Regions from separate parts of the Streptomyces sp. NPDC093089 genome, predicted to be linked through region 2. Evidence: predicted binding sites of a transcription regulator. Region 2 holds the regulator's gene; each other region holds the start of a gene.
What was found. The regulator HrcA, encoded in region 2, represses chaperone genes, less so after heat shock. The targets are predictions, from matches to a motif close to TTNGCACTCNGNNNNNCNGAGTGCNAA.
Positions count from the first base shown of each region.

Region 1: groES (co-chaperone GroES) is a predicted target of HrcA. The motif match lies at 1,632-1,658, and genes of this name have one in related genera.
Region 3: groL (chaperonin GroEL) is a predicted target of HrcA. The motif match lies at 1,747-1,773, and genes of this name have one in related genera.

Region 1 covers NZ_JBIVPA010000002.1:413,058-416,330, forward strand. Annotated here, with positions in the region: gene groL (chaperonin GroEL) at 1-1,045, opposite strand, end outside; gene groES (co-chaperone GroES) at 1,177-1,485, opposite strand; gene ACIQFX_RS05445 (polysaccharide deacetylase family protein) at 1,967-2,890, opposite strand; gene ACIQFX_RS05450 (methyltransferase domain-containing protein) at 3,021-3,273, shown strand, end outside.
Region 2 covers NZ_JBIVPA010000004.1:259,610-262,882, forward strand. Annotated here, with positions in the region: gene dnaJ (molecular chaperone DnaJ) at 1-1,043, opposite strand, end outside; gene hrcA (heat-inducible transcriptional repressor HrcA) at 1,044-2,063, opposite strand; gene ACIQFX_RS11240 (MBL fold metallo-hydrolase) at 2,211-2,939, shown strand; gene ACIQFX_RS11245 (DUF3097 domain-containing protein) at 2,950-3,273, shown strand, end outside.
Region 3 covers NZ_JBIVPA010000021.1:26,822-30,094, reverse strand. Annotated here, with positions in the region: gene groL (chaperonin GroEL) at 1-1,580, opposite strand, end outside; gene ACIQFX_RS35615 (cold-shock protein) at 1,956-2,159, opposite strand; gene ACIQFX_RS35610 (MoaD/ThiS family protein) at 2,555-2,833, opposite strand; gene thrC (threonine synthase) at 2,873-3,273, opposite strand, start outside.

The DNA of each region.
Region 1 (3,273 bases), on a different contig from region 2:
TCTGGTTGACGCGGCCCGCGACGTCCTCGGAGTTGCCGCCACCGTCGACGATGGTGGTGGAGTCCTTGGTGATGGTCACGCGGCGGGCGGTGCCCAGCACGTCCAGGCCGGCCTGGTCGAGCTTGAGGCCGACCTCCTCGGCGATGACGGTGGCACCGGTGAGGGTGGCCATGTCGCCGAGCATCGCCTTGCGGCGGTCGCCGAAGCCGGGGGCCTTGACGGCCACGGCGTTGAAGGTGCCACGGATCTTGTTGACGACCAGGGTCGACAGGGCCTCGCCCTCGACGTCCTCGGCGATGATCAGCAGCGGCTTGCTGGCGCCGGCCTGGATGACCTTCTCCAGGATGGGCAGCAGGTCCTGGATCGAGGAGATCTTGCCCTGGTTGATCAGGATGTACGGGTCGTCGAGGACGGCCTCCATACGCTCCTGGTCGGTCACCATGTACGGGGACAGGTAGCCCTTGTCGAAGGCCATGCCCTCGGTGAAGTCGAGCTCCAGGCCGAAGGTGTTGGACTCCTCGACGGTGATGACACCGTCCTTGCCGACCTTGTCCATGGCCTCGGCGATGAGCTCGCCGACCTGCTGGTCCTGCGCGGACAGCGCGGCGACGGCGGCGATGTCGGACTTGTCCTCGATCGGGCGCGCGGTGGCGAGCAGCTCGTCGGAGACGGCCTTGACGGCGGCGTCGATGCCCTTCTTCAGGGCGGCCGGGGAGGCGCCGGCGGCGACGTTGCGCAGACCCTCGCGGACCAGGGCCTGGGCGAGCACGGTGGCGGTGGTGGTGCCGTCACCCGCGATGTCGTTGGTCTTGGTCGCCACCTCCTTCACCAGCTGGGCGCCGAGGTTCTCGTACGGGTCCTCGATCTCGACCTCGCGGGCGATCGTGACACCGTCGTTGGTGATGGTGGGGGCGCCGAACTTCTTGTCGATGACGACGTTGCGGCCCTTGGGGCCGATCGTCACCTTGACCGTGTCGGCAAGCTTGTTGACGCCGCGCTCAAGGGCGCGACGGGCGTCCTCGTCGAACTTCAGGATCTTCGCCATGGGAGCGGTTCAGCCCTCTCGGATTCGGGTGGAACGAACTGCGCCCCGGGGCGCCTGGAAGGGGCCTCGGGGCGCAGCTCAGAGCATCTGCTTCAGTGCTCGGTACTTCGGTACTTCGGTACTTCGGTGAATTACTTCTCGACGATCGCGAGCACGTCGCGGGCCGAGAGGACGAGGTACTCCTCGCCGTTGTACTTCACTTCGGTGCCGCCGTACTTGCTGTACAGCACGATGTCGCCGGTCTTGACGTCGAGCGGCAGACGCTCGCCGTTCTCGAAGCGGCCCGGGCCCACGGCCAGGACGACGCCCTCCTGGGGCTTCTCCTTGGCGGTGTCCGGAATGACCAGGCCAGAGGCGGTGGTCTGCTCGGCGTCGAGCGGCTGGACCACAATGCGGTCCTCGAGCGGCTTGATGGCAACCTTGGAGCTGGTGGTCGTCACGATCCGACCTCCCCCTTCGGAGATCTCACGGGGCTAACTGTCTGAGGTGGCGACCAGGTGGATCCGTCGTCGCGGGTGCCGGACCTGCCCGTCGCTGTGTTGGCACTCTCCAGTGGGGAGTGCCAGAGCCGAGACTATGACCGCGATTAGCACTCGGTCAAGCGGAGTGCCAATTCATCGCTCCGTGGCGTGACGGGACGCGCTTCGGGACGCGCTTCGGGAGGGACTTCGCGACGGACTGCGGGAGGGGCTTCGGGAGGGACTTCGCGGCGGAGTGCGGGGCGGGCCCCGCAGCCCTTCGCGTCCGACACCGCCCGGGCCGTGCCCCGCACCTCCCCCGCCGGCGACGGGTGGGGGCCCACCCGTTCCGCCGCCTTGCGGCCCAGCCGTTCGATCGGGTCGACCGAGGAGGCGCAGGCGGGGAGGGCGAGGAGGGCGCCGGTGACGGCCAGAGCGGCGGCCAGGCGCCGTGCCCGGGTTCTCACACGTAGTCCTCCAGCTTCGCGACGGCGTACCCCTTCGCCGTGATCACGTTCATCACCCTGCGGATCATGTCCGGCATGGTGCCCTTCCAGTCCGCCTTGCCCCGGAAATGGGTGAGCACGATGTCGCCGGGGTGCAGGTCCCGGTCCCACTCGCGCCATTCCATGCGGTCGGGGAAGGCCTCGGAGGCCCACAGCGGAACCGCTTTGACGCCGCAGGACTTGGCGGCGCGCAGGGTGTCCTCGTTGTAGTTGCCGTACGGCGGGCGGAAGAGCGGGGGCCGCTTGCCGTACCGCTTCTCGATGACGTCCTGCATGCCGCAGATCTCGCGCTTCTGCTGCTTGTACGAGAGTCCGGGCAGGTAGCGGTGGTTGAGGGTGTGGTTGTGCAGGGAGACCCCGGACTTCTGCGACTTCTGCATCCGGGCGAAGTAGCCGTAGTCGTCCTTGACGACGTAGTCGCTGAGGAAGGCGCTGTAGGGGATGCGGAGGTCGTTCATCATCCGCAGCAGGTCGGGGTCCTTCTCGGCGCCGTCGTCGATGGTGAGGAAGACGACCTTCTGCTGGGTGGGCACGGTGGTGAAGACGGGCGGGAGGCCTTCGCCGTCGGTCTCGAAGCCCTTGCGGGTGGTGATCTTCGGCTTGACGGCGGGCGGGGCGGGCGCTTCGAGCGGCGGGCGGGCGAGGCCCCACTTCTTGGCGGCGAGCACGCGGGCGGTGCGTTCCTTGCGGACGCGGTCGAGGTAGTCGTTGAGCGCGCCGGACGCGCCCTGGCCGCCCCGGGCCTGCTGGCCGGCGGCGGGGGCCGGCGCGCCGCGGTCCGGCTCGGCGGCGCCGGAGCAGGCCGTGGCGGTGGTGGCGAGGGCGGCGGCGAGGAGGGCGGCCCCGAGGGTCCGACGGGAAGGGGGCGCGCCGATCACCATAGATTCTTCCTTTTGTCGTACGAGCTGCATGGCGCCGCATCCTGTCAGCGCGGAGGCGCCGTTCCGGGTCGCGACACCGCCGCGCCGCCCCACCGTCCCCCGGGCGGCCCACAGCGACGCAGGGCCCACAATGGGACGGGTGACCGACCTCGCCTCCTTCACCCCCCTGCTCGGCCCCGAGGGTCAGACGCTCCTCACCGCCCTGCGCGACTACGACCCCGCCCGGGAACTGGCGGTCGCCTCCCGGCTGCGCCGCGACCACCCCGCCGAGCTCGTCACGGCGGCGCTCGGCCAGGCGCGGCTGCGGCAGCGGGCGGTGGCGAAGTTCGGCGCCGAGGACGCGTACCGGATGTACTTCACGCCCCACGGCGTCGAGCAGTCGA
Region 2 (3,273 bases):
AGCTCGCGCAGCAGCCGCTCCTGCTCCGCGTCGAGCTTGCCCGGGGTCTGGACCTCGACGTGCACGATCAGGTCGCCCCGGCCGTTGCCGCGCAGGTGCGTGACGCCGCGGCCGTGCAGCGGGATCGACTGGCCGGACTGCGTGCCCGGCCGGACGTCGATCTCCTCCAGCCCGTCGAGGGTCTGCAGCTGCACCTTGGTGCCGAGCGCGGCCGCCGTCATCGGCAGGGTGACCGTGCAGTGCAGGTCGTCGCCGCGCCGCTGGAACGTCTCGTGCGGGATCTCGTGGATCTCGACGTACAGGTCGCCGGCGGGGCCGCCACCGGGGCCGACCTCGCCCTCGCCCGCGAGCTGGATGCGGGTGCCGTTGTCGACGCCGGCCGGGATCTTGACCGTGAGCGTGCGGCGGGACCTGACCCGGCCGTCGCCCGCGCACTCGGGGCACGGCGTCGGGACGACGGTGCCGAAGCCCTGGCACTGCGGGCAGGGACGGGAGGTCATGACCTGGCCCAGGAAGGACCGGGTGACCTGGGAGACCTCGCCACGACCGCGGCACATGTCACAGGTCTGCGCGGAGGTGCCGGGAGCGGCGCCCTCGCCCGAGCAGGTCGTGCAGACGACCGCCGTGTCGACCTGGATGTCCTTGGTGGTGCCGAAGGCCGCCTCGTTGAGGTCGATCTCCAGGCGGATCATGGCGTCCTGGCCGCGGCGGGTCCGCGAGCGCGGGCCGCGCTGCGAGGCCGTGCCGAAGAAGGCGTCCATGATGTCGGAGAAGTTGCCGAAGCCGCCCGCGCCGAAGCCGCCGCCCGCGCCACCGCCGCCGGAGGCCGAGAGCGGGTCGCCGCCGAGGTCGTAGACCTGCTTCTTCTGCGGGTCCGACAGGACCTCGTAGGCGGCGTTGATCTCCTTGAAGCGTTCCTGCGTCTTCGGATCGGGATTGACGTCCGGGTGCAGCTCGCGGGCGAGCCTCCGGAACGCCTTCTTGATCTCGTCCTGGGACGCGTCGCGGCGCACGCCGAGTACGGCGTAGTAGTCCGTGGCCACTTACGACTCCGCCAGGATCTGTCCGACGTAACGTGCCACTGCGCGTACCGCTCCCATCGTTCCGGGGTAGTCCATGCGGGTCGGTCCGACCACGCCGAGTTTGGCGACTGCCTCGCCGCCCGAACCGTAGCCGACCGAGACGACGGACGTGGAGCTCAGCCCCTCGTGGGCGTTCTCGTGCCCGATGCGTACGGTCATGCCCGATTCCTTGGCCTCGCCGAGCAGCTTGAGGAGCACGACCTGCTCCTCCAGGGCTTCCAGGACGGGCCTGATCATCAGGGGGAAGTCGTGTCCGAAGCGGGTCAGATTGGCGGTGCCGCCGATCATCAGCCGCTCCTCGTGCTCCTCCACGAGCGTCTCCAGGAGGGTCGCGAGCACGGTGGACACCGTGGCGCGGTCCTCGACCTCCTCGAAGGACTCGGGAAGGTCCTGCACCAGCTGCGGCACGTCGGCGAACCGGCGGCCGACGACCCGGCTGTTCAGCCGGGCCCGCAGGTCGGCCAGCGAGACCTCGCCGAAGGGCGCCGGGCAGTCGACGACCCGCTGCTCGACCCGCCCGGTGTCCGTGATGAGCACCAGCATCAGGCGGGCCGGGGCCAGCGAGAGCAGCTCCACGTGCCGGACGGTCGAACGGGTCAGCGAGGGGTACTGGACGACGGCGACCTGACGGGTCAGCTGGGCGAGCAGCCGGACCGTGCGGCCGACGACGTCGTCCAGGTCCACCGCGCCGTCGAGGAAGTTGTGGATGGCGCGCCGCTCGGGCGTCGACAGCGGCTTGACGCCGGCCAGCCGGTCGACGAAGAGCCGGTAGCCCTTGTCGGTCGGGATGCGGCCCGCGCTGGTGTGGGGCTGTGCGATGTAGCCCTCGTCCTCCAGCACCGCCATGTCGTTGCGCACCGTGGCCGGCGAGACGCCGAGCTTGTGCCGCTCGGTGAGCGCCTTGGAGCCGACGGGCTCCTCCGTCCCGACGTAGTCCTGGACGATGGCGCGCAGCACCTCGAGTCTGCGTTCGCTGAGCATCGTGCGCACCTCCAGCTGTCGACGTCGTTCCGGTTGCTCCGCTTTTGGCACTCACCCGGTCCGAGTGCCAGCGATCCCCGGTCAGTGTACGGCGGCGGGCATCGCTCCTGGCAAGGAGGCGGCGCCCCCACCGGCTAGCGTCGCCCCATGGACGCGGATTGGGAAGCGCACGGATGGGAACGCCTCGCGGACGGGGTGGGGCGTCGGAGACTGCCCCGCTGGGACGCCACGGCCGGACTGGTACTGGGGGAACGGGGGGTGCTCCTGTACGACACGGGCTCCTCCCTCGCCGAGGGCGCCGAGCTGCGGTCCCAGGTGACCGCACTCACAGCCGGCCGCAAGGTGACGCACATCGCACTCAGCCACCCCCACTTCGACCACGTGTTCGGCACGGCGGTCTTCGCGGGCGCCGAGGTCTTCGGCGCGGTCGGCTCCGACGAGCTCCTCGGCCGGCCGCGGGAACGGGAGGAGCTGCGCAGCGACGCGGTACGCCACGGCCTGGACGCCGCGGCCGCCGCGGAAGCCGCTGACGTCCTGGTGGCCCCGCGGCACGTCGTCTCCGGCGAGTGGACCCTCGACCTCGGCGGCCGGCAGGTCCTCCTCGCGAACGTCGGCCCCGGCCACTCCGGCCACGACCTGGCCCTCTGCGTTCCCGGCACCCGCGAGGTCGTCTTCTGCGGAGACCTGGTCGAGGAGTCGGGCGAACCCCAGGCCGGCCCGGACGCGATCCCGTCCCGCTGGCCGGACGCCCTCGACCGGCTGCTGGGCCTCGGCGGCGAGGACGCCCTGTACGTGCCGGGGCACGGCGCGGTCGTCGACGCCGCGTTCGTACGACTCCAGCGGGAGGAACTGGCGAGGCGCTTCTCCGTCGCATAACGTCGCCCGAATGCGCAGCTACAACCCGGATCTGACGCCCCCTTGGAAGCGCTCGGCACCCGTCCCCGAGGTGCCGGCCGACCGCGACCTCGTCGTCGAGGAGGTCACCACGGGCTTCTGCGGGGCGGTCATCCGCTGCGAGGCGGGCACGGTGACCCTGGAGGACCGCTTCGGCAAGCACCGGGTCTTCCCGCTCGACCCGCGGGGCTTCCTCCTGGAAGGCCGCGTCGTGACCCTGGTCCGCCCCTCCGCCGCCCCGGCCCGCCCCACCCGCACCGCCTCCGGCTCGGTCGCCGTACCGGGCGCCCGGGCCCGCGTCGCCCGCGCCGGCCGC
Region 3 (3,273 bases), on a different contig from region 2:
GCCTTCTCCGGCTTGTCGGCGATGACGGCCTCGGTGGTGAGGAACAGCGCGGCGATCGACGCGGCGTTCTGCAGCGCGGAGCGCGTGACCTTCGCCGGGTCGATGATGCCCTCGGCGATGAGGTCGACGTACTCGTTGGTCGCGGCGTTCAGGCCGTGGCCGACGGGCAGGTTGCGGACCTTCTCCGCGACGACGCCACCCTCCAGGCCGGCGTTGACGGCGATCTGCTTCAGCGGGGCCTCGAGGGCCAGCTTCACGATGTTCGCACCCGTGGCCTCGTCACCCGTGAGGTCGGCCTCGAGCTTCTCGAAGACGTTCGACGCCTGGAGCAGGGCGACGCCACCGCCGGCGACGATGCCCTCCTCGACGGCCGCCTTCGCGTTGCGCACGGCGTCCTCGATGCGGTGCTTGCGCTCCTTGAGCTCGACCTCGGTCGCGGCACCGGCCTTGATGACCGCAACACCGCCGGCGAGCTTCGCCAGGCGCTCCTGCAGCTTCTCGCGGTCGTAGTCCGAGTCGGAGTTCTCGATCTCGGCGCGGATCTGGTTCACGCGACCGGCGACCTGGTCGCTGTCACCGGCACCGTCGACGATGGTGGTCTCGTCCTTGGTGATGACGACCTTGCGGGCGCGGCCCAGCAGGTCGAGGCCCGCGTTCTCCAGCTTGAGGCCGACCTCCTCGGAGATGACCGTGCCGCCGGTGAGGATGGCGATGTCGTTCAGCATGGCCTTGCGACGGTCGCCGAAGCCCGGGGCCTTGACCGCGACGGACTTGAAGGTGCCGCGGATCTTGTTGACGACCAGGGTCGACAGGGCCTCGCCCTCGACGTCCTCGGCGATGATCAGCAGCGGCTTGCCCGACTGCATGACCTTCTCCAGGAGCGGGAGCAGGTCCTTCACGGAGGAGATCTTGGAGTTGACGATCAGGAGGTAGGGGTCGTCGAGCGACGCCTCCATGCGCTCCATGTCGGTGGCGAAGTACGCCGAGATGTAGCCCTTGTCGAAGCGCATGCCCTCGGTGAGCTCCAGCTCCAGACCGAAGGTCTGGGACTCCTCGACGGTGATGACGCCTTCCTTGCCGACCTTGTCCATCGCCTCGGCGATGAGCTCGCCGATCTGGGTGTCGGCGGCGGAGATGGAGGCCGTGGAAGCGATCTGCTCCTTGGTCTCGACATCCTTCGCCTGCTCGAGCAGGGCGCCGGAGACGGCCTCGACGGCCTTCTCGATACCGCGCTTGAGGGCCATCGGGTTGGCACCGGCGGCCACGTTGCGCAGGCCCTCGCGGACGAGCGCCTGGGCGAGGACGGTGGCGGTGGTCGTACCGTCGCCGGCGACGTCGTCCGTCTTCTTGGCGACTTCCTTGACCAGCTCGGCGCCGATCTTCTCGTACGGGTCCTCGAGCTCGATCTCCTTGGCGATGGAGACACCATCGTTGGTGATCGTGGGGGCGCCCCACTTCTTCTCGAGGACGACGTTGCGGCCCTTGGGGCCGAGGGTGACCTTGACGGCGTCAGCGAGCTGGTTCATGCCGCGCTCGAGACCGCGCCGGGCCTCCTCGTCGAACGCGATGATCTTGGCCATGTGAAGTGGTCCTCCCGGACATGGGGTGGATAACGCTCCAGGACCGCGCCGACGCCCGCGACGGACGGCCTGCGTACCCGACGGTTCCTTGCCCCGTCCGGCCGCGGGCCTCATCTGCCCGATCCTCGTGGTAGCACTCTCACCTTCCGAGTGCTAACGCCAATGATTAGCACTCGGCATAGGAGAGTGCAAGCGACTCTCGACGATCGGGACGTGGCGGAAGGGGCGCGCGGGGGCGCGGGGGAAGGGGCGGGAACGCGCGCGCGAAGGGGCGGGAACACAGGGGGGAAGGGGCGGGAACGCGTGAGGGGTCCGCATCCCCTCAGGGATGCGGACCCCTCGACGGCGTTGCGTCGGTGGCCGATCGCGCCGCGCTCAGACGGCGAGCTTGACCATGTCCGCCTGCGGACCCTTCTGGCCCTGCGAGATCTCGAACTCGACTCGCTGTCCCTCTTCGAGGCTGCGGTAGCCATCCATCTGGATCGCGCTGTAGTGGACGAAAACATCCGCACCACCGTCGACCGCGATGAAGCCGTAGCCCTTCTCCGCGTTGAACCACTTGACGGTGCCCTGAGCCATGCCTAACTCCCCTATTACTGGCCCTTGCGCGGGACCGCACTTCGCGGACCCGGGTCAGACCCTGCGCCGGAACGCGTCGACCGCCGCTGAATGTATCTGCCCAACTGCCCTCTGCAACAGGTCATTCGAGCGGGAATTCTCGGCACGACGGAAAGGGGAATTGGGGAGAATCCCCTGGATGCCGGGGCAAGTCGGGCCCGGCAAAAGGCGCAGAACGTACACAACGCGCAGGCACTTTGGCTGCTTCTTGTCGCGCGGGGACGCTTTCTCATATGCGTCCGGCATGAGCAGCGGAGGGGACTTCCCCAACTCTACCCCGCTCAACCATGCAGAATTGCCCCTTCCGCTTATAGGCGCGGAAGGGGCAATTCAAGGAAGACGGGACGCGGAACGGCTCAGCAGCCGCCGGCCACCGCGGGGATGATCGAGACTCCGGCGCCGGCCGGGGTGGCCGTCTCCAGGCCCTGCTCGAAGCGCACGTCGTCGTCGTTCACGTAGACGTTGACGAAGCGGCGGAGCTTGCCCTGGTCGTCCAGGACGCGGGCGGCGATGCCGGTGTGGTTCTTCTCCAGGTCCGCGATGACCTCGGCGAGGGTCGCGCCCTCGGCCTGGACCTCGGACTGACCGCCCGTGTAGGTGCGGAGGATGGTGGGGATGCGGACGTTCACGGCCATGTCTTCGTAACCTTTCGGAGGACCGGAAAGCGGGCGGGCTCAGACCGCCAGGCCGGCGTCGCGGAACGCGTCCAGGCTCGGGCGGATGGTGACGGTCGCCTGAGAGGTGTCGGCCACCGCGTCCAGGGTCTTGAGTCCGTCACCCGTGTTGAGGACGACGGTGGTCAGCTCGGGGTCGATGAGACCCGCCTCGACGAGCTTCTTCGTGACGCCGACGGTCACGCCGCCCGCGGTCTCGGCGAAGATGCCCTCCGTCTGCGCGAGCAGCTTGATCGCGTCCACGACCTGCTCGTCGTTCACGTCCTCCACGGCACCGCCGGTGCGGCGGGCGATGTCGAGGACGTACGGGCCGTCGGCCGGGTTGCCGATGGCGAGCGACTTGGCGATCGTGTTCGGCTTCTGCGGGCGGACCACGTCGTGGCCGGCCTTGAAGGCGACGG